DNA from 4 places in the Silvimonas soli genome. Region 4 is predicted to be linked to each of the others. Evidence: predicted binding sites of a transcription regulator. Region 4 holds the regulator's gene; each other region holds the start of a gene.
What was found. Region 4 encodes sigma-54, which starts transcription at its own class of promoters, with help from an activator protein. Its sites were predicted from a motif close to CTGGCACGCTTCATGCTT; they were not measured.

Region 1: the regulator sigma-54 is predicted to act here: its motif matches at 4,094-4,111, upstream of N7220_RS16205 (flagellar hook-length control protein FliK).
Region 2: the regulator sigma-54 is predicted to act here: its motif matches at 2,282-2,299, upstream of N7220_RS12665 (TauD/TfdA dioxygenase family protein).
Region 3: the regulator sigma-54 is predicted to act here: its motif matches at 3,688-3,705, upstream of N7220_RS09015 (pilin).

The regions. Positions count from the first base shown of each region.
Region 1 covers NZ_CP106736.1:3,521,856-3,529,416, forward strand. Annotated here, with positions in the region: gene htpG (molecular chaperone HtpG) at 1-530, shown strand, start outside; gene flhA (flagellar biosynthesis protein FlhA) at 745-2,823, opposite strand; gene flhB (flagellar biosynthesis protein FlhB) at 2,857-4,017, opposite strand; gene N7220_RS16205 (flagellar hook-length control protein FliK) at 4,162-5,370, shown strand; gene N7220_RS16210 (flagellar basal body-associated FliL family protein) at 5,762-6,274, shown strand; gene fliM (flagellar motor switch protein FliM) at 6,393-7,409, shown strand; gene fliN (flagellar motor switch protein FliN) at 7,402-7,561, shown strand, end outside.
Region 2 covers NZ_CP106736.1:2,762,480-2,770,040, forward strand. Annotated here, with positions in the region: gene N7220_RS12655 (SDR family NAD(P)-dependent oxidoreductase) at 1-508, opposite strand, end outside; gene N7220_RS12660 (LLM class flavin-dependent oxidoreductase) at 563-1,921, opposite strand; gene N7220_RS12665 (TauD/TfdA dioxygenase family protein) at 2,368-3,300, shown strand; gene N7220_RS12670 (LLM class flavin-dependent oxidoreductase) at 3,396-4,748, shown strand; gene N7220_RS12675 (sigma-54 interaction domain-containing protein) at 4,879-5,994, opposite strand; gene N7220_RS12680 (sensor domain-containing diguanylate cyclase) at 6,343-7,365, opposite strand.
Region 3 covers NZ_CP106736.1:1,963,166-1,970,726, reverse strand. Annotated here, with positions in the region: gene cysN (sulfate adenylyltransferase subunit CysN) at 1-1,327, shown strand, start outside; gene N7220_RS09025 (REP-associated tyrosine transposase) at 1,474-2,010, opposite strand; gene N7220_RS09020 (hypothetical protein) at 2,359-3,078, opposite strand; gene N7220_RS09015 (pilin) at 3,106-3,633, opposite strand; tRNA gene N7220_RS09010 (tRNA-Thr) at 3,778-3,853, shown strand; gene N7220_RS09005 (NAD(P)H-dependent flavin oxidoreductase) at 4,120-5,289, opposite strand; gene N7220_RS09000 (anaerobic ribonucleoside-triphosphate reductase activating protein) at 5,434-6,162, opposite strand; gene nrdD (anaerobic ribonucleoside-triphosphate reductase) at 6,185-6,373, opposite strand; gene N7220_RS08990 (ribonucleoside triphosphate reductase) at 6,502-7,561, opposite strand, start outside.
Region 4 covers NZ_CP106736.1:1,674,123-1,681,683, reverse strand. Annotated here, with positions in the region: gene N7220_RS07710 (NusG domain II-containing protein) at 1-70, opposite strand, end outside; gene rapZ (RNase adapter RapZ) at 57-917, opposite strand; gene hprK (HPr(Ser) kinase/phosphatase) at 920-1,864, opposite strand; gene ptsN (PTS IIA-like nitrogen regulatory protein PtsN) at 1,845-2,318, opposite strand; gene hpf (ribosome hibernation-promoting factor, HPF/YfiA family) at 2,634-2,963, opposite strand; gene N7220_RS07685 (RNA polymerase factor sigma-54) at 3,010-4,419, opposite strand; gene lptB (LPS export ABC transporter ATP-binding protein) at 4,480-5,205, opposite strand; gene lptA (lipopolysaccharide transport periplasmic protein LptA) at 5,250-5,825, opposite strand; gene lptC (LPS export ABC transporter periplasmic protein LptC) at 5,797-6,378, opposite strand; gene N7220_RS07665 (KdsC family phosphatase) at 6,388-6,906, opposite strand; gene N7220_RS07660 (KpsF/GutQ family sugar-phosphate isomerase) at 6,929-7,561, opposite strand, start outside.

The DNA of each region.
Region 1 (7,561 bases), 1.8 Mb from region 4:
GCAAGAAGGGTATCGAGGTCTTGCTGTTGTCCGACCGCGTGGATGAATGGCTGACCTCTAGCCTGACTGAGTTCGAAGGCAAGAAACTGCAATCGGTGGCCAAGGGTGAACTGGATCTGACCGCATTTGAAGATGAAGCCGAGAAGCAACAGCAAGAAGCTGCGGCCGAAGAACTCAAAGACGTGATCGAGAAGGTGAAAACCACGCTGGGCGACAAGGTGAAAGACGTGCGCGTAACGCATCGCCTGACCGATAGCCCGGCTTGCCTGGTGGTCGACAACTTTGACATGAGCGCCAACCTGGAGCGTCTACTGAAGTCGGCAGGGCAGGATGTGAAATCCACCCGCCCGATTCTGGAAGTGAACCCGGAACACGCGTTGGTGAAAAAGCTCAAGGCGCAACTGGACGGCGGCAGCTTTGATGACTGGACCCACCTGCTGTACGACCAGGCCGTGCTGGCTGAAGGCGCGCAGCTGGAAGATCCGGCTGGCTTTGTGAAACGTTTGAATGGCTTGATGGCGGCGCTGTAATGCGCAGTTCTGTTTGGCTATGAAAAAAGGCGCCTGATTGGGCGCCTTTTTTTATGCAATTTCAGCATGGGTAGATTCGTCACGTATCTTTCGTCGCCCGGATGGCAAGCGAAGCGTGAATCCGGGGACTACATCGGCCAACACAGCCTTGATGATTTATATCGCCTCCCCGGATTCTCGCTGTGCTTCATCCGGGCTACGGGGCTGAAACGGTCTAACCGGCGCCCAAAACCCCGACAATCCGGATCGACTTGGTGTCCGGAATTTCGTTATGGGCAATCACCCGCAAATTGGGGATCGAGCGCCGCAAAAAACGACTTAACATCGGGCGCAGATTACCTGGAGTGATGAGCACCGGGTTGAAACCCTGCGCTTCCAGTTCTTCGGTCACTGTGGATGCCTGTTTCAACAAGCGTTCGGCCAGACCCGGTTCCAGCCCGCCTTGCGATTTGCCGGTGGCTGCACTGACCAGAATGTTCTCTAGTTGCGGCTCCAGCGTAATCACCGGCAATTCGTTTTCGCCGGGGAATAACTGGTGAATGATGGCGCGGCCCAGCGCAACCCGCACGGCGGCGGTCAGGTCGTCGATATCCTGGGTGCGGCCGATGTGCTCGCCCAAAGTTTCCAGAATGGTCCGCAGGTCACGCACGTGCATGCCTTCGTCCAGCAGGTTCTGCAGCACTTTTTGCACGGTGCCAACCGGCACCAGCTTGGGTACCAGGTCTTCCACCAGCTTGGGCGCTTCTTTGGCGAAATGGTCGAGCAACTGCTGTACTTCCTCGCGACCCAGCAATTCGGCGGCGTGGCTTTGCAGAATATTGGAGATATGCGTGCCTACCACGGTGGACGCATCCACCACGGTATAACCCATAGCCTGAGCGGTATCGCGCAGCGTGTTTTCGATCCACACAGCGGGCAGGCCAAAGGTCGGGTCTTTGGTAGCAGTGCCAGCCAATTGACCACTGGCGCTACCGGGATTAATGGCTAGCCATTGGCCCACAAACGCTTCGCCCGCGCCGACATCCACGCCCTTGAGCTGAATGCGATATTGATTGGGCTTGAGTTCCAGATTGTCGCGGATATGCACGGCCGGGACGAGAAAGCCCAAGTCCTGCGCGATCTTTTTGCGGATGCCACGGATGCGCCGTAGCAACTCGCCGTCCTGATTGCGGTCAACCAGCGGAATCAGTCGGTAACCCACTTCCAGCCCGATTGGATCAACCGGTTGCACGTCGGCCCAGCTGACTTCCTGCAACGGTTGCTCTGCCGCCGCCGCAGGTGCAGCCGCGGCTGCCGCAGTCTGGGCCGCTGCCGCCGTGGTGGCCACTTCTTTTTTGGTCTTGTTTTCAACGGTCCAGGCAATCGAGGCCAGCAAGGTGGCCAGGGTCAGGAACGCCAGATGGGGCATGCCGGGGATAATCCCCATCAGACCCATCACCCCAGCGGTGAGATACATGACCTGCGGGCGGGCAAACAACTGTCCGAGTAGTTGCTGAGACAGGTCGGCGTCGGTGCCCACGCGGGACACCACGATACCGGCGGCAACCGAGATGATCAGCGACGGAATTTGCGCAACCAGGCCATCACCAATGGTCAACAGCGTGTAGGTGCGGCCAGCGTCGGCAAAGGCCATGTCATGCTGCACCATGCCGACGATCAAGCCGCCCACAATGTTGATCACCATGATCAAGATACCGGCGACCGCATCGCCGCGCACGAACTTGGAGGCACCGTCCATGGAGCCGAAAAAGTCGGCTTCTTCGGCGATGGTCCTGCGGCGTTTGCGAGCGTCTTCTTCGCCAATCAAACCGGCGTTCAAGTCGGCGTCAATCGCCATTTGTTTACCGGGCATCGCATCCAGCGTGAAGCGGGCGCTCACTTCGGCGATCCGGCCTGCACCTTTGGTAATCACCACAAAGTTGATGATGGTGAGAATGACGAAGGCGACGATACCCACGGTGAGGTTGTCACCGATCAGCACGTGGCCGAAGGCTTCAATCACTTTACCGGCGGCATCGGCGCCGTTGTGGCCTTCAGTCAGGACCAGTTTGGTGGAGGCCACGTTCAGCGCCAGGCGCAACAGCGTGGTAAACAGCAAAACGGTAGGGAAGGCGGAGAATTCGAGTGGTTCGCGGGTGTACAAACCGACCATCAACACCACGATGGACATCGAAATATTAAAAGTGAAAAAGAAATCCAGTGCCAGCGGCGGCAGGGGCAAGATCATCATGCCCAGGATCATCAAGACCAGGATGGGGACGGCCAGCACGGCCACATTGATTTTACGCCACATGGCTAGACGTGGCTTTTGCAGAGAACTTCATGGTCAGGAAGTGATTCCGTTTTCAGCTTGGCTTGAGTGTTCCGGGTCCAGTTCGGCTGGCACCGGCAAATCCGTATTCAGTGTTGGAGCCTGGCCGCCGTGGCTTTGCCAGTTTTTCAATTGATAGATATATGCGAGTAACTCGGCAGCCGCAGTATACAGTGCCGCCGGAATCTCCTGACCAAGTTCAGTGTGGTGATACAACGCACGCGCAAACGGTGGCGTACGTACCACAGTGACCTTGTTTTCCTGCGCAATATCGATAATGCGCTCTGCCAGCAGATAAGCCCCTTTGGCGATGACCTGCGGTGCCCGCATGCGCTCGTTGTATTGCAATGCCACGGCATAGTGGGTCGGGTTGGTGACCACCACATCGGCTTTGGGAATCTTGGACATCATGCGCTTGCGCGCGGCTTCGCGCTGCATCTGGCGGATGCGCCCCTTCACTTGCGGATCGCCTTCAGATTCTTTGTTCTCTTGCTTGACCTCTTCTTTGGTCATGCGCAGGTTTTTGTAGTAATCCCACAACTGCCAGGGCACATCGATGCCGGCAATCAAGCCCATGCTGCCAATCACCAGCGTGAGCGTATAGCGGGTCATCTGCCACAGATAACCGTAGCTTTCGGTGCTCGGCATGACGGCCAGTTGCAGCAATTGATCGCGCTCACGCCACAATACCAGGCAAGCCACGCCACCAATCAGGCCGGATTTGAGAATGGCTTTGCTCATGTCAACCAGCGCGCGCAAAGACACCAGGCGGCCCAGCCCTTTGGCCGGATTCAATCGGCCGAAATTGGGGGCCAGGGTTTCGGTGGTAAACAGCCAGCCGCCCAAAACCAGCGGGCTGACCAGCCCGGCGATGGCGCAGGCGATAGCGACCGGCAATACCGCGAACAGGGCGATGTGAAACACATTGGTCAGAAACGGGAACAGCAGCGTGGGGTCGGACGCCATGGTGCGGTTGAAGGTAAACGCCTGCATGAAAATGCCTGTGATCGCCTGAGCCAGCGATGGGCCGAGCGAAATCATCGAGAGCAAGCCGGTCATCATCACCGCAAACGAACCCAGTTCTTGCGAGCGCGGCACCTGCCCTCGCTTTTTCGCTTCCTCCAGCCGTTTGGCCGAGGCGGGTTCTGTTTTCTCTAGATCTGAATCTTCTGCCATCTGGCGATGATATCCCTGTCACTTTGCCGTTGTGGCGTGCCCCGAAGTTTAGCAGCAAGCGCGGGCGCGGCGGGGCCTGGCATTGGTTTTGCTTTTATAGAACCAACTCGTATTTCAATCTGTACCCAGATTCAGGATTACCCAATGGCTGCCGCGTCCTCTGTCAATTCGTTTCAAGCGTTTTCCGCCAGCTCTGCCGGGGCGACGCAACAAGCTGGCCACAGCAATGGCGTAGACTTTGGCGCAACGCTGGCCGATGCGCAGCAGACTGCCAAAAAGGCAACACCAGCGCCGGCGCCATCACCGTCTCCAACGCCGGCACCATCCCCCAGCCCGGCCCAGACCCAAGCCAAACAAGACGCCGCACAAAACGCTGACGCCAGTACTGATAGTGCGGCCAAAGCCAGCAAGGCCGCTGCACGCGAGGCCGCCGCGCAAGACAAAGACAACACAGCGACTGATGGCGATACCTCGTCGTGGCTGGCGATGTTGCAAGCCATGCTGATGCAGCCCGCCACCAACGTTACACCTACCGATCCAACCGCCGCGGCTGCAACGTCTGGTACTAGCTCGACGGACGCCCTGGCCTCGCTGAACGCCATGCTGACAGCGCACCAGGGCAGCGTTAGCGACGACGCACTAACGGCGAGCGATGCCAAAGCGCTGTTGCAGGATATGAAAGCGGGAGACGGCAAAGCGGCGAATTCCATGGCGGATATTGCCGCAACCGACGGCAATTTCTTGCCGCTTTTGCAAAATGCCGCCGCTAATAGCGCCGCGACCACCAGCGATACGGACGACACCGCGCTGGCGCAATTGACGGCCGCGACTCAGCAACACCCCATCGCGGCCAATCAGGATCAAACTGCCAAACCGACCACCGCAGTTCACCAGATCGCCGTGCCGGTGACTGACAACAAGTGGGGCGACGCCGTGGCGCAACGGGTGTCGATGATGATTGGCAAGCAAGAACAACAACTGGATATGCAACTGAATCCGCCGCATCTGGGCCCGATGGAAGTGCGTTTGTCCATGGCGCAAGACCAGGCGAGCGTGATCTTCACTTCGCAGCACGCTGGTGTGCGTGAGGCGCTGGCAGCGGCAACACCACGGTTGTCGGCATTGCTGGCCGATCAGGGCATTACCCTGACCAATGTGCAGGTGGCGTCAGACTCGCTTAACCAGCAAGCACAACAGCAACAAATGCAACGCCAGTTTGATGGCAGCAACGGCCAGAATCAGGGGCGCAGTCAGTGGGGGGGAGTCGTCGACGCCAGTCAGGCGGCACTGACACCGGTAACCGGCACAATCCGCGTACCTGTCGCGCGTTCCGGTTTGAATCTATATATCTAGTTAGCGGATAAATCCGGCTAGCTCGCTTGCTTGCTCGTTTTATTACTTCAGACCCGCCTTCACGGCGGGAGTAGCCGCTTGTTTTCCGTCTGGTTTATGGGTATAACCCGGCCAGGTCTTGCAAATGCGATGTGGGTTGGTCTGGCACCGTTGAAGCCGGGTCAAAGCGGCTTTATGTCACTTTTACTGCGCTGCAATAATTTAAAAAGACCTGGAACGATACACGCATGAAAACCGGCTGGCATCAGTAAGCCAGGCACGTGATAATGCAAAAACGAGAGGCGGGATTGGTGTGCCGTGCGCGCCAGGCCTGCAGATACAGTGCTGATCGCTGCAGGCGCGTTTGAATCCGCCGGGCGCAGGCAAGCAACGTAAACGTACGGAATAAACTATGGCTGAAGCCAAGGCGCCCAAAGGCAAATCCAAGCTGTTGTTATTTATTATCCTCGGCGTCGTCCTGGTGTTGGTCATCGCTGGCGGCGCTGCCGCTTTCCTGCTGATGCATAACAGCTCGGACAGCGCAGATGATGGTAGTGATTCGTCCTCCCATCAAAGCAAGGCCAAAGCCGAGAAGAAAAAGACTGATCATCCCCCGATTTTCGAAAAGCTGTCGCAGTTCACGGTTAACCTGAACTCGCCTGACGGGCAAACCATGCTGCAAACCGACATTGTGGTTGAAGTTGCGGATGCGGCATCAGAAGAAGACCTGAAAAACTTGCTGCCCAAAGTGCAGAACGAAGTGAACAAGCTCTTGCGCAGCAAAACGCCAGAAGACATGAAGGCACCAAACAGTACCGATAAGCTGGGTAATGAGATTCGCCAGGCCATTAATAAAGTTCTGGGCGTTCATGCCGATGATCAGGGTGTGTTGTCCGTTAATTTCACGACTTTCATCGTGCAATAACGGCGCGATAGCGCATAACGGTATTGGGCAATAAAAAGTAATAGTCAGTGCAATAACGAGCAATAACAGTTGGTAATTGCAGTAAACCGCAGGTTTTACGGGTAAACAGATCGTATCAATGGCAGACGATATTCTTTCCCAGGAAGAGGTCGACGCGCTTTTGCGTGGGGTGACCGGAGAGGAAGACGTCGTTGAGGAAAACCTCGACGCGGGTGCCGTGCGCGCCTATGACATTGGTCGGCAAGAGCGCATTGTGCGTGGGCGCATGCCTACGCTGGAAATCATCAACGAGCGCTTTGCCCGCAATTTGCGCATTGCCTTGTTTAATTTCATGCGCCGCAATGCTGAAATCAGCGTTGGCCCGGTGCGGGTGCAGAAATACAGCGAGTTCATTCGCAATCTGGCTGTACCCACCAATTTGAACCTGATCCAGATGAAGCCGTTGCGTGGCACCGGCTTGTTTATCTTTGATCCGGACTTCGTATTTCTGGTGGTCGATAATCTGTTTGGCTCAGATGGTCGTTATCACGTGCGGGTGGAAGGGCGAGATTTTACCCCGACCGAACAACGCATTATCCAGCGCTTGCTGGACGTGGTGTTTGAAGAATATGCCAAAGCGTGGAAGCCGGTATTCGAGTGCGAATTCAGCTACGTACGCTCCGAAATGAACACGCAGTTTGCCAATATCGCTACGCCCACCGAAGTGATCGTAGCCTACACATTCAAGATTGAACTCGGCGCTGGCGGTGGTGATTTCCACGTCTGCCTGCCGTATTCCATGATCGAACCGATTCGCGACGTGTTGTACAGCTCCATGCAGGCTGACCGGATCGAATCCGATAATCGCTGGTTGAAACTGCTGCAAAAGCAGGTTCAGAACGCGGAGGTGGATCTGGTGGCTACATTGGGCAATACCGAGGTTACGCTCGGCGATATTCTCAACCTCAAATCGGGCGATGTGATCTCGCTGGAGATCCCGCAAGCCATCATTGCCGACGTGGACGGCGTGCCGTTGCTGGAATGCAACTATGGTATTCTCAACGGCCAGTACGCTTTGAAAGTCAACAAAATACTGAATAACGCCGACTCCTTGATGGGATCGGGCGATGTAGAGCGGGGAGATGCACATGGCTGAGGATAGCGCGCCCGAAGAGGCGCTGGACGACTGGGCTGCCGCCATGGCCGAGCAGGCCGAAGCAGATAGTCAGGCCGCCGCACCGGCTGCAGACGTAAAAAGCGCAGCCGACATTTTCGAGCGCTTTGACGCCGTCCAGACTACCGCACTAG
Region 2 (7,561 bases), 1.1 Mb from region 4:
TCACCGCCGCTACGCCCACGTTGCGCAAGGTTGCCACTGGCCGCCCGGTGCGGTGAATCGCCAAACCACCAATATTGATAATACGCCCCCAGCCATTGGCCAACAGGTGCGGCGCCACTGCCCGCGCGGTCCGCAGATAGCCGATCACCTTGATGTCGATATCCAGCAAGGCTTCGGCATCGATCACTTCAGCGATACCCGTGGCGGTTGAAATACCGCCCGGCAGCGCAGCGGCGTTGACCAGAATATCCACTCCGCCCAGCGCTTCAACCGCGTGGGCAATCAGCGCGTTCACCGAATCGGTGCTGCCGGTATCCGTCACCACCGGCACAATCGTGCGCCCCGTCAGCGCCGCCAGCTCTTTGGCAGTGGCTTGCAAGGCCTCCTGACCACGCGCGGCGATCACCACATCAGCGCCTTCCAGCGCCAGTTGCCGGGCGATAGCCTTGCCTATGCCGCGACTCCCGCCGGTGACAATCGCGCGTTTTCCTTGAAGTTGCAGGTCCATCAGATGCTCCAGAAGTTTGCGGCCAAACGCCTGTCTGGCCGCGCAGACAAGTGATCAGGCACGCAGGCGTTCTTCGCCTGATTGCGCGTAGCGGCTGAGCGGACGTGGCAAGCCCAGATTTTCACGCAAGGTTTTGCCGGTGTATTCAGTGCGGAACAAGCCACGCTTTTGCAGTTCCGGAATGACCAGATCAACAAACTCGTTGAGTGACTGTGGCAGTACCGGCGGCATGATATTGAAACCGTCGGCGGCCTCGTTTTCGAACCATGCCTGGATTTCATCGGCGATGCTGGCTGGGGTTCCTACCACTACGCGATGCCCGCGTGCCCCGGCCAGGCTTTCGTATAACTGCCGCAGGGTCAGGTTGTCACGGCGCGCCAGTTCGGATACCAGCGCAAGGCGGCTGGTATTGCCGTTGGTTTGCGTGGCAAAAGCGGGTAACGGGCCGTCCAGGTCGTACTGGCTGAGGTCTACATCCGGAAAGAACCGTTGCACTATCGATATCCCGACCGCAGGGTGAATCAGCTCCTGCAACTCGCGGTAGCGGGCTTCGGCTTCTTCCTGGGTGCGCCCGATCACCGGCGACAAACCCGGCATGATCTTCAGCTCGTCCGGGTTGCGGCCATATTTGGCCAGACGTCCTTTAACGTCGCGATAAAACGTCTGGGCTTCTTCCAGGGTTTGCCAGGCAGTAAAGATGACTTCGGCGGTACGCGCCGCCAGTTCACGCCCGGCTTCGGACGCGCCGGCCTGCACAATCACCGGATAACCCTGTGGTGGTCGCGAGATATTGAGCGGACCGGTGACGGAAAAATGCTTGCCCTGGTGATCGAGCGTATGCAGTTTGTCCGCGTCAAAATAAACGCCGCTGGTTTTGTCGCGCAGGAAAGCGTCGTCGTCAAAGCTGTCCCACAGGCCTTTGACCACATCGAGGAATTCCTCGGCGCGCTCGTAACGCAGCGCATGTGCCAGGTGTTCGGCCTTGCCAAAGTTACCGGCGGCGGCTTCATTGCCGGTGGTAACCACGTTCCACGCCGCACGTCCTTTGGATAAATGATCCAGCGAGGCAAATTTTCGGGCCAGCAAATATGGCTCGTTGTAGGTGGTGGAGTCGGTGGCGACAAAGCCGATGTGGCTGGTGGTTGCCGACAGCGCCGCAAACAAAGTTACCGGCTCGAAATGGGCGATACGGCCATAGCGGCCGCGCGCTTCGTTGTCACCGCGTTCATAAATGCCCGGACTGTCGGCCAGAAACACCAGATCAAACTTGCCGCGCTCGGCGGTCTGCGCCACTTCCTGGTAGTGGTCGATGTTGGTTCCGGAGTCCGCTTGCGAACCCGGATGCCGCCACGCGGCGATGTGATGACCAGTGGCCTGGATAAAAGCACCAAGGTGCAGTTTGCGTTCACTCATTGACTCATGCTCCACAGGACGGTGCTGGCCAGACGGATGGGCCCGTTGCCAGATTGAGGACTGTTAGTGCGGTGACGGTGAGGCCAGCCGGTTATGGTTTTTTGGGATCGGGGCTGGTGTTCAAGTCATCGCTTCTGAGCAGAAGTCATGCCAGCGTAGCAGGCACTGGGTAATCCGGGCACCAGAGGCAGTGGCTGGGCGCATTGCCAGCAATCTGGCGCGCAGGCTGTGCGAAATCAGCCAGTCAAACCGGCCACCTAAAGAGTTGCCACTGTTTGAAATCGCGCAATTTGCTGCGTCAACTGTGCGGCCAGATACATCCCGACACGGCAATACCTTGGCTGGGTGCGGGTTGGCGTGCTGGCACGGTTTCTGCAGAGACACGTCATGAGTAAAAATTCTAAAGCTCTTTCGTTTTATCCAAGTAGTGCATAAGGACACCACACATGACCGCTGTTTCTACCCTGACCACACCTCTGGCGCAGGCTTTTCACAAACTGGCTAAGCTGGACCGCCCGGCAATCCAGACCCCGGCCGACGTCAGCATTAGCGCAACGGGTGGGCCGCTGGGCGCAGTCGTAACCGGGCTGGATGCGAATCGCCCGCTCTCGTCCGATCTGGTCTTGCGTCTAAAGCAGGCGCTGGATAACCATCACATTCTGATTTTCAAACAGCAGCAGTTGAACGACGATCACTTCCTGGCCTTCAGCACCTACTTCGGATCGGTGTTCCGGCCGCCGGAAGATATCCCGGTGCTGGCTTCCGGTACTGGCGGCACCCCGCCCGATGTGGTGCCGGTCTCCAATCAGGATGGCGGCTACACCGGCAGTGGCGAACTGACCCCGCATATTGACCACCAGTGGACGCCGCTGCCGTCGGCAGGCTCGCTCCTGTATGCACTGGAAGTCCCGCAAAGCGGTGGCAGAACCAGTTGGTATAACATCGCCCGGGCATACGCCGATCTGGACGAAGCCACCCGCAACGAAATTGACCAGCTGCAACTCATTACCTACAACCCGTTTACTCATCCCCGTGACCTGCCGCGCCGCTTGTATCGCACGCCGGATCTGACTCCGACCAGCCATGGCTTTCCGCATCCGCTGGTACGTACTCATCCATCCAGCGGCAAGAAGGTGCTGTTTCTGAGCACCCATACCGAGGTCGAGCTGCCTGGTATTGACCCGCAGCACGGACAGGCGCTGATCGCCCGGCTGCGCCAGCATCTGCAGAACCCCAAATACCGCTACGAGCATGACTGGGAAGTGGGCGACATCGTGTATTGGGATAACCAGGCCACCTTGCATTCGCGCACGGCGTTTTCGCCTGAAGAACGTCGCGTGCTCAAGCGCGTGAGCCTGGCGGGCAGCCGTCCGTTTTAAGCAAAGAACTGCATGCCTCACATGCTTCTGATCTGCTTCCGATCTGCATTGGGCTGCCCGTTAAAGCGGGCCGCTAAAACCATGGAAAAATTCCAATGAGCCAACGACAACTGAAACTGAATGCCTTCCTGATGACCGCAGGCCATCACGTAGCCGCATGGCGCCACCCTGATTCCCGCGCCGATGGCGGCATCCGGTTTGATCATTTCAAACAGATCGCCCAGGCGGCCGAGCGGGCCAAATTCGACGCCGTATTCTTTGCCGACAGCGCAGCGGTCTGGAACGGTGGTCCTCAGCAAGAAGCACAAAGCCGCGGCGCGCAGTCCGATCACTTTGAACCAGTGACGCTGTTATCCGCGCTGGCCGCCGTGACCGAACACATCGGGCTGATTGCCACTGTCACCACGACCTATAACGAGCCCTATCATCTGGCGCGCAAATTTGCCTCGCTCGATCACCTGAGTAATGGCCGCGCTGGCTGGAATCTGGTGACTTCTGCCAATGCAGCCGAAGCGTTCAACTTTGGTCTGGATGCACACGTAGCCCACGCGGATCGCTATGCCCGTGCCGAGGAATTTATCGACGTGGCCACCGGCTTGTGGGATAGCTGGGAAGACGACGCGTTCATTCGTGACAAAGCTTCCGGCGTGTTTTTTGATCCGGAACGACTGCATGTGCTGGATCATCAGGGCAAGCATTTCCGCGTGCGCGGGCCGTTAAATGTTGCTCGTCCGGTGCAGGGATACCCGGTGATCGTGCAGGCGGGTTCCAGCGAGCCCGGCAAGGAGCTGGCGGCGCGTACCGCCGAGGTCATCTTTACTGCGCAACTCACGCTGGAAAACGCCCAGGCGTTTTATCGAGATGTGAAAGGCCGCCTTGCCAAATATGGCCGCAGCCCGGACGAGCTGAAAATCCTGCCGGGGATTTTTCCGGTGGTGGGCCGGACCCGCGAAGAAGCCCAGGCCAAATACAAGGCACTGCAGGAGTTGATCCATCCTTCGGTGGGCCTGGCTTTGTTGTCCGGCATGCTGGGAGGGTTTGACCTGACTGGTTACGCGCTGGACGGCCCGTTGCCAGAACTGCCGGAAAGCAACGGCGGCAAGAGTCGGCAGTCGTTGCTGATTGACCTGGCGCGGCGCGAAAACCTGACCATTCGCGAGCTTTATCTGCGTATTTCAGGCGCACGCGGCCACCTGACGCTGGTAGGCACCGGAGAAGAGATCGCCGATCAATTGCAACTGTGGTTCGAGAACGAGGCGGCCGACGGTTTCAATGTCATGCCTCCGACCTTGCCGGGTGGTCTGGACGACTTCATCGAGCTGGTACTACCGGAACTGCGTCGGCGCGGTTTGTTCCGGACCGAGTACGAAGGCAGAACCTTGCGCGAGAGCCTGGGTCTGGCGCGGCCTGTGAATCGCTATACAACCCCAGCGGCCATTGCGGCTTGATTGACCGATGAAATAACACCGGGCGGCACAGTTCGCGCGGCCCGGTGTTATTGAGCAGATTGGTATTAGTGGAAAAGCGAAATGGTGATGCCGAAGTACCGTCAGCTTGATCAGATGGAGCTAGACCCAGTTAGATGGCTCTGGCGAGATTGGCAATGGACCAGGTCTGCTCGCTGTACAGCGCCGGCGCAGGCGCGGCGGGCTGCAACAAGCCATGCCGTTTCATCAGCGTACGCAAAGCATGCCGCGAAATCCCCAGTGATTCGGCAGTGCGGACCTGATTGAACTGGTGGCGCGACAACGCGGTGCGCACAATCAGCAGCTCCATCCGGGTAAACAAATCGGGCGTGGCGGCGTTCAACATTTTTTCTAGCGCCAAACCAATCTCGGCATCCGGATCGGCTGAGTGCGTTGGCGTTGGCTCACCGGAGGGTGTCGCGAGGTCTTGCTCCAGCAACAGGTGTTCCTGGCGAATTTCACCGCCGTGCGCCAGCAGCAAGGCGGCGTGGATAACGTTTTCCAGTTCGCGGATATTGCCGGGCCAGCCATGTTGCAGCAGCAGCGTTTTCAGTTCCGCACTCAACCGGGGAACCGCTTGCCCCAGCCGGGCGCAATAGTGGTTCAGGAAGTAATCGGCCAGCGGCAGAATGTCTCCCACGCGCGAGCGCAAGGGCAGCACCGGCAGCGTAATGATATTGATGCGGTACAACAGATCACGCCGGAAGCGCCCGGCCAGAACGGCGGCTTGCAGATCAACGTTGGTGGCGGCGACGATCCGCACGTCGATGGGAATCGGTTTGCGCGCGCCAACCCGCACCACTTCTTTTTCTTGCAGCACGCGTAGCAGTCGCGTTTGCAAAATCAATGGCAACTCGCCAATTTCATCCAGAAACAAGGTGCCACCCTGCGCCGCTTCAAAGTAGCCTTCGCGCTGGCGCAGCGCTCCAGTAAATGATCCGGCTTCATGCCCAAAAAACTCGCTTTCGGCCAGCGCTTCGCTGATCGCACCGCAATTGACCGCCACAAACGGGCCTTTGCGCGCGCTGGTTTCATGCAGCCGCCGCGCCAGAATTTCCTTACCGGTGCCGGTTTCGCCCACGATCAGCACCGGTGCTTCGCTGGGGCCAACGCGCGCCAGCATATCGAACAAGGCGTGGGATGCAGGATCAGAAAACACCACGGCTTTGGCCCGCTGGGCGGGGACGTCAGGTGTATGCAGCGTGAGAATCGGAACGTTGGCAGACATATTGGCTCCTCGCAAACAGGGGCAAAACGCATGTTCAAAGCAAAGCGGCTGAATAGCGTTTGAAATCAGCCCTTGATGCGGCGAAGGCGGTGGTGCGCCAGCCGAGCCAACTCACTGTAGCGTAACTTTTTAATAACTTAAATGAATTTAATATTCATTTGTTATTACTATTTTATCTTTTTTTTGAATGGTTTGAAGCGTATGACCAGCCATCCGCGGCAATTCGGGACTGTTTAGGTCAGAGAGAAGAGGGCAGGTATCGGCCGGCAATCAAACCAGCGGGGCTGGCGTGCCCGATCAGCGAACCGGTATGCGCCTTGGGTAAATAACCCGCAGGCGCATGCGGGCTCAGGGATTGGCTGGGGCTGGCAAGCGGCGGGCCTGTTTGACTTTGTACATAGCCGCATCCGCTTCGCTCAGCGCGTCCCAAGGGTTGCGAAAGGCTGGGTCCACAGCGATCGCGCCGACACTGGCACCGGCGTAGTCGAACGTTGCGTTGGGCGTGCTGATGCTGGCGCGCGTTACGTCAAATAGCCGCGACTTGAAGGTGTTCAACGCTTCATCTACCGATTCGCCAAGATGCGGACCCAAGCCAACGGCCACAAATTCGTCGCCACCGATACGCGCCAGCAGATCGCCAGCGCGCACGGCTTGCAGCAACTGGGTGGCGATTTGCCGCAGCACCGCGTCGCCGGCCTCATGGCCATAGTTGTCGTTGATTTGTTTGAAATGATCCAGATCGACAAAACCCAACAGCACATATTGTCCGGCGCGCTGGGCCGCAGCAAACATGCGTTGCAGTTCGTTCATCAAGGCGCGGCGATTGGGCAAGCCGGTCAGCACATCGGTCAGCGCCATGACGGCAAGATCGGTGTTGCGCTGTTTTAGCTCATCCAGCAGCGATTCCCGCTGAATATGCTGGGCAATCAGTTTGGCAAAAAACGCCACGATGCGGTCGGTGCCGACATCGACCGATTTCTGGTCCGAACTGGCCGCACACAAAGTGCCATGGAGGTCACCGGTTGCTGTGTGAATGGGCACGCTCAGATAGGTACGGATACCCAGTTCGCGCGCCGCGTCCGAATCGCCCCAGCAATCACTGACGTTGTCGGTGAACTGGCGACCTTCATCCAGCGAGCGCTTGCACAGGGTGTCTTCCCACGGCACTGACAGACCTTCAGGAATGACCAGGTGCCCGGTGTTGCGGGAAAACTGGATATGTTGCAGCCCTTGCGACAGATCGATGGTCGTGAGATAGGCCGATTCAAGCCCGGTGATGGCGACCAGCATCTCCAGCAATTGCCGGGTCAGGTCTTCCAGGGTTTCCGCCTCGTTGACGGATTCAGATAGCTGGAGCAAAAGTGGATTCACTGCCGGCTCCCTTGCGACGAGTAAAAATGATGAGGTAAGGCCGTCGACCTGCAGCCGGGACGCCAGTGTTGCGCCAGGCCCGGTTCAGTCAGCGCGATGAACAAGCCGCAATGGTTCGGCGTTGTTGTGACGGCACCAACGGCAAAGGCCTGACAGTGTTGACAGATTCTCGCATATGCCAGGAGTATTTAAAATA
Region 3 (7,561 bases), 290 kb from region 4:
CACGCTGATCGGCCGCTTGTTGCATGACTCCAAGCTGATCTTTGAAGACCAACTGGCCGCCATCGCCAAAGACAGCAAAAAGTACAACACCACCGACGAAGAACTCGATCTGGCGCTGCTGGTCGATGGCCTGCAAGCCGAGCGCGAGCAAGGCATTACCATTGATGTGGCATATCGCTACTTCAGCACCGACAAGCGCAAGTTCATCATTGCCGACTGCCCGGGCCACGAGCAATACACCCGTAATATGGCCACTGGCGCGTCCACTTGCGACCTCGCCATTATCCTGATCGATGCCCGTTACGGCGTGCAAACGCAGACTCGTCGTCACAGCTTTATCGTGTCGCTGCTGGGCATCAAACATGTGCTGGTGGCCGTGAACAAGATGGATCTGGTGGATTTCTCTGAAGCGCGCTTCAACGAAATCCGTGCCGAATACCTGCAATTCGCCGATCAACTGGACATCGACGACATCCGCTTCGCCCCGATCTCAGCGCTGCGCGGCGACAACGTTGTAACCCCGAGCGAACGCACCCCGTGGTACGACGGCGGCACGCTGATGAACCTGCTCGAATCGGTCGAAGTCTCCCGCCACGCCAAACTGAATGCCTTCCGCCTGCCGGTGCAATACGTTAACCGCCCGAATCTGGATTTCCGTGGTTTCTGCGGCACCATCGCCGCCGGCCACGTCTGCCCGGGCGACGAAGTGGTGGCGTTGCCTTCCGGCAAATCCAGCAAAGTCAAAGCGATTGTCACTTATGACGGCGACCTGCCCAGTGCCTTCGCCGGCCAGGCCGTGACGCTCACGCTGGAAGACGAAATCGACGTCAGCCGTGGCGACCTGCTGGTCCGCGCGCAAGACATCCAGCCCGCCATCAGCCAGGCCTTCGACGCCCATATCGTCTGGATGAGCGAATCCCCGCTGCAAGCCGGCAAGGAATACCAGTTCAAACTCGGCGGCAAAAGCGTGTTCGGCCGCGTGCGCAGCATCAAGCATCGCATTGACGTGAACACCCTGGCGCACATCTCTGCCGAAAAGCTCGCGCTAAACGAGATTGCCCTGGTTACCGTAGAAACCAATGCGCCGGTGGTGTTTGACAGCTACGCGCTGTGCCGTGGGACTGGCGGCTTTATTGTGATCGATCGCTTGAGCAATGCGACTGCGGGGGCGGGGATGGTGACTGGTGCGGTTGCCACAGACGCTGCTTCTGCCGTTGACGACATTGCCGCGATGAGCGAACTGGAACGGCTGCGTGCGTTTGAGCTGGAAATGAACGCGCTGGTGCGCAAGTATTTTCCGGGATGGGGTGCGAAAGATATTTCGTAGGGTTTGCACGCCCGCGTGCGAACGCGTGCAATGTCACAAAAACAAAACACTCGTTGCAATGCATGGATGTTTTGCGGTGTTGTGTATTCGATTGCCACTGAACGCGTTCGCACACGACGTGTGCAAACCCTACGTCGTGTTTGCAATCATTCCATGGTATCAATCAACGGATGGTCGCGAGTCCAATTCAATGGGTAAACTCCGGCCTCCACATATCTGTGGAAGCTCGACCAAGGCCAATCGGCTACGCTCCTGACCAAGCCGTGTTTCAATGGATTGAGATGGATGTAATCCATATGCCGATTAAAATCCGCCTGATCAAGCAATTGATGTTCCCAAAACCGCCTTTGCCAAATGGTCGATTCGCGCCGACTGGTTTTGGATTGGCTCATCCAGCCCGGTTGGTGATATTCCGGCAACTTACGTGACGCCATGCTCTTGATTAGGCTCCAGCGCCCGGAGTAATCATGATCGCCATCCGGCAATGTCCAGATGCAATGCATATGGTCTGGCAGCAAAACCCAGGCATCAATAACAAACGGGCGGGTTGTTCGTACCTTTTGGATTGCGGCCCGTAATGCGTCGCGAAGCGTTTCGTCAGTCAGTATTTTCCGGCGACGAAAAGTAACCACCGTAAAGAACCAGGACGCGGAAGGCGTGTGCGAACGGCGATAGCGAGACATATTCGCAGGTTAGCAATTCGCCGTTCCCCAAAGGTTGATTGCGCGTAGGGTTTGCACGCCATGCGTCCCGATGAATCGGGATAAATGCGAACGCGTTCAGCGGACGGTTCGTTAATCAAATCCACAAAACAAAACACCCGCCGGAATGCAGCGGGTGTTTGGGTGTGGTGGTGCGCATGCATGCGCACCCGTAGGGTTTGCACGCCACGCGTGCGAACGCGTTCAGTGGACGGTTCGTTCATCAAACCCATAAAACAAAACACCCACCGGAATACAGTGGATGTTTGGGTGTAATGGTGCGAATTCATGCGCACCCGTAGGGTTTGCACGCCGTGCGTGCGAACGCGTTCAGCAGACGGTTCGTTCATCAAATCCATAAAACAAAACACCCGCCGGAATGCAGCGGGTGGTTGGGTGTAATGGTGCGCATAAATGCGCACCCGTACGGTTTGCATGCCATGCATGCGAACGCGTCCAACGGACAGTTCGTAAATCAAATCCACAACACAAAACATCCACCGGAATGCAGCGGGTGTTTGGGTGTAATGGGTGCGCATGGATTCGCACCCGTAGGGTTTGCATGCCGAGCATGCGAACGCGTCCAATGGACAGTTCGTTAATCAAAACAAAACAAAACGCCCACCGGAGTGCAGTGGGTGTTTGGACGAAATGTTGCGCATGAATGCGCACCCGTAGGGTTTGCATGCCGTGCATGCGAACGCGTTCAACGGACGGTTCGTTAACCAAATCCACAAAATAAAACACCCGCCGGAATACAGCGGGTGTTTGGGTGTGGTGGTGCGCATGCATGCGCACCCGTAGGGTTTGCATGCCGTGCGTGCGAACGCGTTCAGCAGACGGTTCGTTAATCAAATCCACAAAACAAAACACCCGCCGGAATGCAGCGGGTGTTTGGGTGTGGTGGTGCGCATGCATGCGCACCCGTAGGGTTTGCACGCCACGCGTGCGAACGCGTTCAGTGGACGGTTCGTTCATCAAACCAATAAAACAAAACACCCGCCGGAATACAGCGGGTGTTTGGGTGTAATGGTGCGCATAAATGCGCACCCTACAGGGCTACAGGGCTACGCCATATTAGCGGCAAGCGGCAGGAGCGTACTTGGCTGGCAGAGTACCTGCAACTGCGCCTGGAGCTACGGCTGTGTGATTCTCTGCGGAGCAATCCCACTGGATAGCATCGGTCGGAACGACAATCGCACCGTTTGCAATCGACAGAGCTGTCAATACGGTCCCAGCTGCAGCGGAGGTGCCACCAGCTTTGAAATATGGGGTCAGGGTAATTGTATTCTTACCAGGTACACCACCAGCGCTTGGGGTATAGGTAATGGTGATTCCGCCAGCACCAGTACCATCAATAGCAACAGAAGTCACGTTTGCAGTGGCACCCACTGGTTGATACCCGAGGTCAAACTGAGCAGCTGCGTTAGCGGCATTATCAGCAACAACAGTCTTAGCTGCATCACCCAGACCCAGACCTTCAGTCACTTTTGCGCGGATGATGTAGTTTTGGTAAGCCGGAATCGCCACAGCAGCCAGGATACCGATAATCGCAACCACGATCATCAGTTCGATAAGGGTAAAACCCTTTTGCATACGTTGCATGTTCAATCTCCAAAAATATTTGTTGGTGTGCGGCGTACCCGCGCAGTAGCTATTGAGCAAAAGCCATGCCAGTGTCCTGTATGCCGCCGGCGCATTGTGCCCGGGTTGGTATCCCTTGCAAAGTTGCTTATAATGCCGGCTCTTGCCGTTGTAGCTCAGTTGGTAGAGCAACTGATTCGTAATCAGTAGGTCGAGTGTTCGATTCACTTCAACGGCACCAGATGCAGCAGGGGTCAGGCTTTCAGCCTGGCCCTTTTTGTTTTGGGCCTGCAGGAATGGGTGGATTTGCGACGGGATTTGTTACGGCTGCGTGCCAGGGCGTTTGCGCCAGGCGGCGACGAGTGGTGGGAATTTTATGGCAAAACAAAAGGCCGGTTGTTTGCACAATCCGGCCTTTCTCATCAAAGTGACGTTTTTCGTCACCTTCAATTTCTCTAATTCGTCAGATTTCTCTTATATAGCTCTGGGAATCCCGCCAAAGAGCGATCAGATTGCCGCCAGATTTTGCGGGCGTTGGCCGGTGAGTAGGTAGTCGATCAGCTCACGCACCGGTCGGATGGCGCTGCCGAAGGGCAGGCTGTCGGCGCCGCGGAAGAACAAGCCCCGGTTCACCTCACCGCGCATGGCTGCGGCTAGTTTCAGGTCGATGCAGAACTGGCCGACTTTAGCCAAGCCATCGCGCAGGCCGCAGACCGACAAACAGTTCATGCCTTGAGTGCAACGGGCCGGATCAGCCTTGGCGTTGGATTGCAGACGCACTTCGCGATTGATGTAGTTCTTCAGCCATGGTGTGAGCACGGCACGGGCGGGCAGACCGGCCACACTCATGAACTCGACGATGTCTTCATCGCGAGCGTTGGCCAGCACTTCTTTGAAATTGGCATGAGCATCGCCTTCTTCTGTAACGGCAAAGGCGGTGCCCAACTGCACGCCACTGGCGCCGCTGTTCAGATAATGCAGTACTTTTTCGTGGCTGTTGATGCCACCGGCGACGATCAACGGGATGCGTGCGCTTTCCAGACCCAGGTCTTTGAAGATTTGATGGGTTTCGGTGAGGACACGGTCGAAATCAAATTTCTCGTTATGAATTTCTTCGATCTTGGTGGCACCCAGATGGCCACCGGCGTGGGCCGGGTGTTCGATCACAATGGCATCGGGCAAACGGTTCTTTTTGAGCCATTTTTTCAGAACCACGTTGATGCCGCGGCTGTCCGAGAGGATCGGCACCAGCGCCACGTTCGGGTGGTCTGCGGTGACTTCCGGCAAATCCAGCGGCAGGCCCGCGCCCATGACGATGGCGTCGGTGCCGGCTTCGCAGGCGGCGCGCACGTAGTCGGTATTGGAAGCAACCGCTTTCATCACGTTCACGGCAATCAAACCGTTACCTTGTGCAGTGGCCTTGGCCAGCTTTACTTCACGAGCTAACGCCTCAAAGTTCAAGGCATCCAGTTCGGCTTGAACTTTTGTTGCTTTGCTTTGCTCCAGCAGGTCTGGGTGATGATGACGCAGATCAACAGAAGCGATGGTGCCTAGCGCGCCTTCTTTGGCAACGGCACCGGCCAGTTTGTGGGCCGAGATACCAACCCCCATCCCGCCCTGCACGATTGGTAGCAGCGCTTTACCCTTGATGAGCAGCGGTTTGAAAGTGTGGTGCAGCATGAATGCGATCTCCCGCCACAATGGCGTTTTCTTTGTTGAGGGGTGGGAGTCTGCGGGTTTGGTCGTCGAGTGATTTTGATCTAGATCAAGGCGTTGCTGCGCTGATGATGCCGTGTATAAAAATCACGAGATGGGCGGTGATTAATGCGCCCTTATACGAGTTCCGGGCACCAGTTTACTTAGCTGCTGCAAAGTGACGGGGCTTGGATAATCGGCTGGTGCCGGTTGTTGCAGCAATTGGCTGGAGGCGCAGCCATTGGGCCGGAAAGGTTGCAGCACGAAGTCTTGCACGCCATAAACCGCCAATGTTCCGGCCAGCCGCAGCAAGGCATCGTCGTTCAGCAAGGATGGGTGGATGGTGGTGCGGCACTCATAGGCCACGCCGCTATCGCGTATGAGCCCTAGCGATTCGCGCGCCGGGTCGCCACTTGCGCGAATCTGCGTTACGCCTTCATATTCGGCAAAGGGGGCTTTGACATCAAAGCCCACCCAGTCCAGATAAGGCAGGCATTGTTTCAGTCGCTCCGGATAGGCGCCGCCGGTATGCAACGCTACCTCGAACCCCATGGCTTTGACTTGCGCCATCATCAACGGCAACCAGCGCTCGGTTAGCGGCTCGCCGCCACAAAAGACCACGGCATCCAGCAAGCCTTTGCGTCCCTCCAGCCAGTTGACGATATCATCCCAAGCGGGTTCGGTTGGTGTTTTGCTGCGCGTTTGCAGGTGCGGATTATGACAATAGTGACAACGCCAGGGGCAGCCAGAGATGAACACTACGCAAGCGAGCTTGCCCGGATAGTCGCAACTGGAGAACGGCACAAGTCCGCCCAGCTTGGGTGGATGAGGCGCGTGTTCGTCTGGCATGGTCATATCGGTGTGCTCTTGATGTTATTCAATGTTGCTCGGTAAAGAATTGGCGTTCGGCGAACTCACCCTGTTTACCGATATTGAATGCGGAAACGGGCCGGTGATAACCCATTACTCGTGTCCACACTTCGCAACGGGTGCGTTCTTCACCTTTGAGCTGAATGGCTTGGGCTGTGGCGTTGTGCAGATGTTGCTGGATGTTGAGGTCGTTCATGGCGTGCTCCTGTTAGATCACTGGCCCAAAGGATTGCTTGGGTTTTGGGTTGGAAGAGAAGAAAAGAACGCGGCTGGAATTCCGTGGCAACCGTTCAGCCGCGTGCGCTGCATGCACATGCAGCAAACCTAGGCGCAGCAGGGCTGCTTTTTGCTAATCAAGTCGGCATCACATTTCGGGCAGAACTCATGGTGTCCGCTCAAATAGCCGTGCTTGGGGCAGATTGAAAAAGTGGGCGAAATCGTCACATAGGGCAGCCGGTAATTCGCCAGCGCACGTTTAACCAAGGTGCGGCAGGCGTCGGCGCTGGAGATGGCCTCGTTCATATACAGATGCAGTACCGTGCCGCCGGTGTATTTGCGCTGCAGTACTTCCTGGCGCGCCAGCGCTTCGAACGGGTCGTCGGTATAACCCACCGGCAATTGGGTGGAGTTGGTGTAATACGGTTGCGCCACGGTGCCCGCTTGCAGTATTTCCGGATAACGGCGTTTGTCTTCTTTGGCAAAGCGGTAGGTGGTGCCTTCGGCTGGCGTGGCTTCCAGGTTGTACAGATGGCCGGTTTCTTCCTGGAATGTCGTCATCTGATCACGAATGTGATCCATAAGCCGGTTGGCAAAGTCGTAACCCCGCGGCGTGGTGATGTCGTGTTCGTCGCAGGTGAAGTTGCGGATCATTTCGTTGACGCCGTTCACACCCAGCGTGCTGAAGTGGTTGCGCAGCGTACCAAGATAGCGCTTGGTATAGGGATAGAGGCCGCCCGCAATCAGCCGATCGATCAGTTTGCGTTTGATTTCCAGGCTTTGTTTGGCCAGTTCCATCAATTCATCTACGCGGGCAAAAGCACCGACTTCATCCCCCTTGAATTCGTAGCCAATGCGGGCGCAATTAAGCGTCACCACGCCAAGACTGCCGGTTTGCTCGGCTGAGCCAAACAGCCCGTTGCCGCGCTTGAGCAGCTCGCGCAAATCCAGCTGCAAACGGCAGCACATGGAGCGCACCATGTGCGGCTCCAGATCACTGTTCAAAAAGTTCTGAAAGTAGGGCAGGCCGTATTTGGCAGTCATTTCGAACAGCAAAACGGTGTTGGGGTGATCCCAATCGAAGTCTTTGGTGATGTTGTAGGTGGGGATCGGAAAGGTGAACACGCGGCCCAGCGCATCGCCTTCCATCATCACTTCGATGTAGGCG
Region 4 (7,561 bases):
CCAGACTTAACGCCAGCAACATCACCAACCAGTCACCGGGCTGCAACAGACGCCATTCAGGCCGTACCATGTTGCTCACGATGGCGTATCAAGACCTGGCGTTGATTGGCGAAGTGGCGGCCCAGTTGTTCCGCCAGGAAAACGGAACGATGCTGGCCACCGGTACAACCAATCGCGACCGTAACGTAATTGCGGTGGTCGCGATCAAACTCGGGAATCCAGTGCTCCAGAAAGCCAATCAAGTGGGTTAAATAGCGGCCCACGGCTTCCTGGCGTTTGAGGAAATCAATGACCGGTTGGTCTTTGCCGGTGAGTGGGCGCAAGACCGGATCGTAATGCGGGTTGGGCAAGCAGCGTGCGTCAAACACAAAGTCGGCATCTTGCGGCAGGCCATGTTTGAAGCCAAATGACTCAAAAATCAAAGTCAGGCGGGATTGATCCAGCCCGACAAAGTCGCGCACCATTGCCCGCAGCTGGTTTGCAGACAGCACGCTGGTATCTATGCGATGAGCATTGGCGGAGAAATATTCCAGAATCTCACGTTCAAGCGCGATGGCCTCGGTAACGGTGAGATTGCCGCCAGAGAGCGGATGCGCGCGGCGGGTTTCCGAGAAACGTTTCACCAGCGTTTCATCGCTCGCCTCCAGGAACAACAAGCGGGCGTCGACTTTGAGTTCCAGCATCGCCGCCAGGTGATCGGGAAAAGCGGCCAGGTTGTGCGCGCTACGAGAGTCAACGGCAATGGCAACCTTGGGGTAGCCATCTTCATCCAGCAGCGCGACGGTTTGCGGCAAAATGGGCGAGGGCAGGTTGTCGATGCAGAAATAACCGAGGTCTTCCAGAATGCGCAACGCTACACTCTTGCCCGCGCCCGAGACCCCTGAAAGCAGGATGACCTGTTGCCGTTTTTGCGTCATCGTTATTCGCCCAGCTCCATAAAGCGCTGGTGCCGTTCAATAAACTCGCGGGTGGAGTCGATGCCGCGCAATTGCAGAATATAGTTACGTACCGCGGCCTCAACCAGTACCGCCAAGTTGCGACCCGCCGCCACCGGAATCACCAGTTTGCGGATTTGCACGCCGAGGATTTCCTGCGTGGCCGCCTGCATTTGCAGCCGATCAATTGGCGCCAGCGTTTCGCCGCCCGCTTTGGCCAGATGCACGATCAGCTTGAGCGTCTTTTTGGGGCGCACGGCAGTTTCGCCGAAAATGGTGCGGATATTGAGCACGCCGATCCCCCGTACTTCCAGAAAATCGCGCAGCATCGGCGGACAGCGACCTTCCAGTGTTTCCGGGTTGGTGCGATAAACCTCAACTACATCGTCGGCCACCAGACCGTGGCCGCGTGAGATCAGCTCCAGTGCCAGTTCGCTCTTACCCATCGACGACTCGCCAGTCAGCAATACGCCCACTTCCAGCACGTCCAGAAACACGCCATGCAAGTGGGTGGAAACCGCGAGTGCCTTGGCCAGGTAATAGCGCAGCACGTCCATCAAATATGGCGATTGTTCGGTGGAGGTCAGCAGCGGTACGTGGTGACGTTCGGCACCTTCACGCAAGGTGTCGGGCACGGGCTGGCCATTGGCAACCACCATCAGTGCCATTTCATTGGCAAACAGGCGTTCGACCGAATCTTTCTGGGCCTCGGGGCTAAGACCGGCAAAATAATTGACTTCGGCAATCCCCAAAACCTGCACGCGGTTGGGGTGAATGAAGTTCAGGTGACCAACCAGTGCCAGACGCGGCTTTTGTTCGGCGGCATCATTGGTGAGCAGATTGTTGGCACCGGATTGACCTGCTACCCAAGTGAGCCTGAGCTTTTCCGCATTATCGATGAACAGCTGTCTAACGGTAATCTGCGGCATACGGTTCCCAGGTGGAAATCAGTTTCCAGGCCGCGTCCACGTCGCTGGCCGTTGCAAGTTGTTCGCGCACGGTTTTATCAGAAAAGAGCTGGGCCAGCTCGGACAATATCTGCAAATGCAGGTCGGTGGCAGCAGCGGGAACCAGCAACACAAAGACCAGGCTCACGGGCTTGCCATCCGGCGCATCAAAAGGCACCGGGCTTTTTAGCCGGATAAACGCGCCGCTGGCTTCTTTCAGACCTTTGATGCGGCCGTGTGGAATTGCCACACCTTGGCCCAAGCCGGTTGAGCCGAGTTTTTCGCGGGCAAACAGGCTATCGAAAATAACGCTGCGCGCAATGGCGTGACTATTCTCGAACAGTATCCCCACCTGTTCGAAAACACGTTTCTTGCTGCCCACGTCCAAATCTAGAAACACATTATTGGCGGGCAGAATTCTGGATATCAGACTCATCGTGTTGCCGACTCACTGACCAAAGCGGCGGGCGTATCCTGCGCGCCCCACCTGTGACGAATTCCGATGGCTGCTTTTGCTCTATTCACCGGTCTGGATAGTGCTCACTGGAACTGCGAACCACACCGCATTTACGGTGCTATTTGATAAGTATTGCGCAATTTATTAGCCAGGACAGTGCAATCTTGCCCCATTAACGTGCCATTGCACTGCACAACCAATACTATTGTACCGCCCAGAATGCATAAACAAAAACGGGAACCAGTATTATTGGCTCCCGTTTGTTGTATCAAAGGACTGGTTAATGCCGGAAAGTCATTCCTCTTCGACGGTTTGCTGATGTTTGATCGCTTCGCCGCGATGATCCATCAAGCATTCTTTGTGTTTCACAATCTGCCGATCAAGTTTGTCGACCAGTAAATCAATGGCCGCATACATATCCTTGTCTGATGCCTCAACGTGGATGTCTTTTCCGCGAACCCGCACTGTGACATCGGCTTTCTGCTGCAATTTTTCTACAGACAGAATCGTGCTGACGTCTACAACCTGGTCGAAGTGTCGCGTTATCCGGTCGAGCTTGCTGGTAACGTATTCCCGTAAGGCCGGGGTCACTTCAACGTGATGTCCGCTGATGTTGAGGTTCATGGCATTCTCCTTCTGGTAAGCCATTAAGACACTGCACCGATAAGGGCTACAGGTTTTTGCGCAGATTGACGGGTGGAACGTTCATGCCCTCCCTGTACTTGGCAACGGTTCGCCGCGCAACCACGATCCCTTGCCCGGATAAAGCTTCGGCAATGGCGCTATCTGAGAGCGGCCGGGTTTTGTCTTCGTTCTGGATCATCTGTTTGATGAGCGCTTTGATGGCGGTGGCCGAACATTCGCCACCGGCTTCGGTGTCAACGTGACTGCCGAAGAAGTATTTGAACTCCAGCAAGCCACGTGGGCTGGTCATGTATTTCTGGGTAGTAACGCGGGACACGGTGGATTCATGCAGATCCAGTTCCATGGCGATATCGCGCAGGACGAGCGGGCGCATGGCGACTTCACCATGTTCGAAAAACGCACGCTGGCGTTCAACGATGGCCTGAGCGACCCGCAGAATGGTTTCAAAGCGTTGTTGCACGCTTTTCACCAGCCATTTGGCTTCTTGCAACTCGCGCGCCAGCACACCGCCTTCGCTACGTTGCAGGATATCTGCATAGACTTGATTGATGCGCAACCGCGGCATCGCGGCTGGATTGAGTCTCACCTGCCATTGCCCCTTGATCTTTTGCACCAGTACGTCAGGTACAACGTAACGTGGTGTCAATGCCGCCCATTGTGCTGCCGGGCGCGGATTCAGACTGGTGATCACACTTTGCGCGGCTTTCAGTGCCGCGTCGTCACATTTCAGTAACCTTTTGAGCTTAGTGTAGTCACGCCCGGCCAATAAATCGAGATGTTGTCCGACGATCTGTCGTGCCAGCTCGCAAGCGGGAGAAGGTGCAACCAGGCGCAACTGCAGGCCCAAAGCCTCCGCAGTATTGCGGGCACCCACCCCAACGGGATCAAACTGCTTGAGTCTGGCCAGTGCTACGGCCAGGTCATCAATTTCAAGCTCCAGATGTGTGACGATCTCCGGCGGGATTTGTTCCAGTAATTCTTCGAGGGACATTGGTAAAAATCCCTCATCGTCCACTGCGTCGATCATGAAAGCCAGGGCAGCATGGTCGCGCTCGGGCAAACGCAGCACCCCCGCTTGATCCAGCAGATGCTCGCGCAGCGTCAGCTCTTTGGCGACCTGGGTGGCCGGATCGAAGTCGTCATCATCGTCACCGTTGCGCGCATTGCCGGTGCCGCTACCCCAGTTCATGTCGTCGCCGCTGCCATCGTAGGCCGGTTCTTGCGGGGTGCTGTCGCTCTCGCCGGAAACAGGTTCGGGACTGTCGGAAGGGTTACTGCCGCCACCATCTTGTTCCAGCAGCGGATTTTCCAGCAGGTAACGCTCGATTTCCGTCTGAAAATCGAGTGTGGACAGCTGCAACAGCTTGATTGACTGCTGCAGCTGCGGGGTGAGGTTCAGTTGCTGCGAAAGACGCAGTTGAAGGGATTGCTTCATGCTGCGTTTATATCCAGACAAAGAGGGTGGCGGTTGATCGGCGCTTTAGGCATGGCGCGGTTACATGCGGAAATGTTCGCCCAGGTAAACCTTGCGCACTTGTTCGTTGGCAATGATTTCGGCTGGATGCCCGGATGCCATCACGGAGCCTTCAGAGATAATGTACGCCCGATCACAAATCCCCAGCGTTTCGCGCACGTTATGGTCGGTAATCAGCACGCCGATACCACGGTCGCGCAGATAAGCAATGATGCGCTGGATGTCCATCACCGCAATCGGATCGACTCCGGCAAAGGGTTCGTCCAGCAAAATAAAGCGCGGATCAGCAGCCAGTGCGCGGGCGATTTCGGCACGTCGCCGCTCGCCGCCAGACAAACTCATGGCGCCGCTGTCACGCAGATGGGCAATGTGCAATTCATGCAGCAATTCGTCCAGTCTTTCGGCGCGGCGGGTGGCGTTTTTCTCGCGCAGTTCCAGCACAGCCAGAATGTTCTGGGCGACCGTCATCTTGCGAAAAATCGAAGCTTCCTGCGGCAGATAACCCAAGCCCAGTTCTGAGCGCTGGTGCATCGGCAGGCGACTGATGTCCTGGCCATTCAGGGTGATTTCGCCACCATCGGCAGCGACCATCCCGACAATCATATAAAAGCTGGTGGTTTTGCCCGCGCCGTTAGGGCCAAGCAAACCGACGACCTCTCCCGCATCCACTCGAATGGCTACGTCACGTACCACGGTGCGTTTGCCGTAGCGTTTCATCAAACCGGAAGCGTTCAGGGATGCAGTCATGGGTTGAGTGGCCGGGCCGTTGTTATCGAGTGATCGGGAGGGCTTCATTGGGCCCCGCTTGCGGTGACTGCACTGGCCTTGGTTGCCGCCGGTTTGGTGGTGGCAGCGGCACTGGCGTCTTTTTTCTTCGGAACGATCGTCACATTGACGCGACCGGCGCCGGACTTGGTGCTGTTGGCGGTGTACTGGTCGTTGTTCAGGTTGTAAGTGATGATGTCCCCAAACACTTCGTTCTGGTTCTTGCGCACCCAGGCACTGTTGGTCAGCACCAGCATGCCGGTTTTCTGGTTGTAATCGTAATGCAGTGACTCAGCATCAACCCATTCACCATCATCTGCCTGCTGGCGAAATTTCACTGGTTTGCCATCGCCTTGCGAATATTGCATGCCATCCGCGTCTTGATGGATCACCAGCTTGTCCGAGCGCAGCGTCATGGTGCCTTGCGTGACAACCACGTTGCCGGTGTACACACCGGTATTGGCTTTCTGGTCGTAAGTGGCCGAATCAGCTTCAATTTTCATCGGCTTTTCACGATCAGCCGTTGAGGCCAGGGCGGCAGTTGCCCCCAGCGCCAGGCTGATTGTCAGGACGCTATTTACTGCTGCGTTGCGCAGGGACATAAGTGGTGCTCACTCTGGATTTAACTAAAAGGGTCTGGCCAGCAAGGTCGGCTTGAAAGCCAACACCCTTGGCGTGGTAGGCACCCATGTCGGCATCGACCGGGGCTTCCGACCAGGCGTCACCGGGTTTGGGTTGATACCAGATTTCCCGACCGTGAATGACCATTTGCGCGTGCTGTGCATCTGGCTGGCGCGTCATCGTGGTGGGTTCGGGCATCCACAATTTTTCGCCTTTGTTGATCGATTGCGCGCGCGTGGTAACGAGGTCGACCCGCGGTTTGCCCGGTGCAGTAGACACAAGGTGCGGATTGTCGAACCAGGCGCTGTCGTTTTCTTCGTAATGGCTGACTTTGTCGGCGTCCAGTCGCTCGAACGGCCGACCCAGTTCGTCAAAGCGCACGGTATGGGTGTTGTTGGCTATCAAATTCGGCTCATCCACCAGCCGTTGGTTGTCCAGTGCCGGCAAGGTTGCGGCAGAGTTCAGTCCCCACACCAGCAGCGCCAGGAACACAATCAACACCAACGGCAAGAGTCGCGAAGACAAAGAATTCACTGGCCGTCCTTAGCGCAAATAGTACGCGAGGATACCATCCAGCGTTTCTTGTGCACGCATGATGGATTCACAGGCTTCACGCACTGCGCCGTGACCGCCGTGTTTGCTGGTGATGTAGTGAGCGTTGTCGCGCACGATTTCCGGCGCGTCTGGCACGGCAATGGCAAACGCCACTCGGCGCATCACCGGCAAGTCAATGACGTCATCGCCCATATAGCCGCATTGTTCGGCGGTCAGGCCGGTGGCTGCCAGCAGTTCGCCAAACGTTTCCAGCTTGTCATTCGCACCCTGGTACAGCAGTTCAATATTCAGATTGCGCGCGCGATGGGCCACCAGTTGCGATTTGCGCCCGGTAATGATTGCCACCTTGACGCCGCTGTCTTGCAGCATGCGAATGCCGTGGCCATCGAGCGAGTTGAATGCTTTGAGTTCTTCACCGGCGTCGTTGTAAAACAGACTGCCATCGGTCATGACACCATCGACGTCAAAGATCATCAGGCGTACGGCTTTTGCTGCTTGGTGGTTCATGGTGTTCCCTGTTCGGTGCCAGTCAGACTACGCGTGCGCGCAGCAGATCGTGCATATTCAAAGCGCCAGCGAGCTTGCCGCTATCGGTGACCAGCAAAGCGCCAATGCGGCGCTCTTCCATGATCAATACCGCCTGTGCGGCCAATTTACCCGCTTCTATGGTGATGGGGTTGGGCGTCATCACTTCAAGTACTCGCGTGTGATGTACGTCCACGCCACGGTCCAGCGCGCGACGCAGATCACCGTCGGTGAAAATCCCTACCAACTGGTTCTGCGGATTCATGACTGCGGTCATGCCCAGGCCTTTGCGGCTGATTTCCATCAGTGCATCGCGTAATGGCGTGTCTTCCTGCACGATGGGCAAGTCGTCGCCGTGGCGCATGACGTCGCTCACGCGAATCAGCAAGCGTCGCCCAAGGCTGCCACCCGGATGGGAGTGGGCGAAGTCTTCTGCACCAAAATCGCGCTCTTCCAGCATGGCAACAGCCAAAGCATCGCCCAGCGCCAAAGCCACTGTAGTGCTGGCGGTGGGGGCGAGATTTAGCGGGCAGGCCTCTTGTTCCACGGCCGAATCCAGCCAGATATGCGCTTCGCGGGCGAGGGTGGATTTGCCGTTACCGGTCATGGCAATCAGCGGCACGCCCAAGCGCTTCAG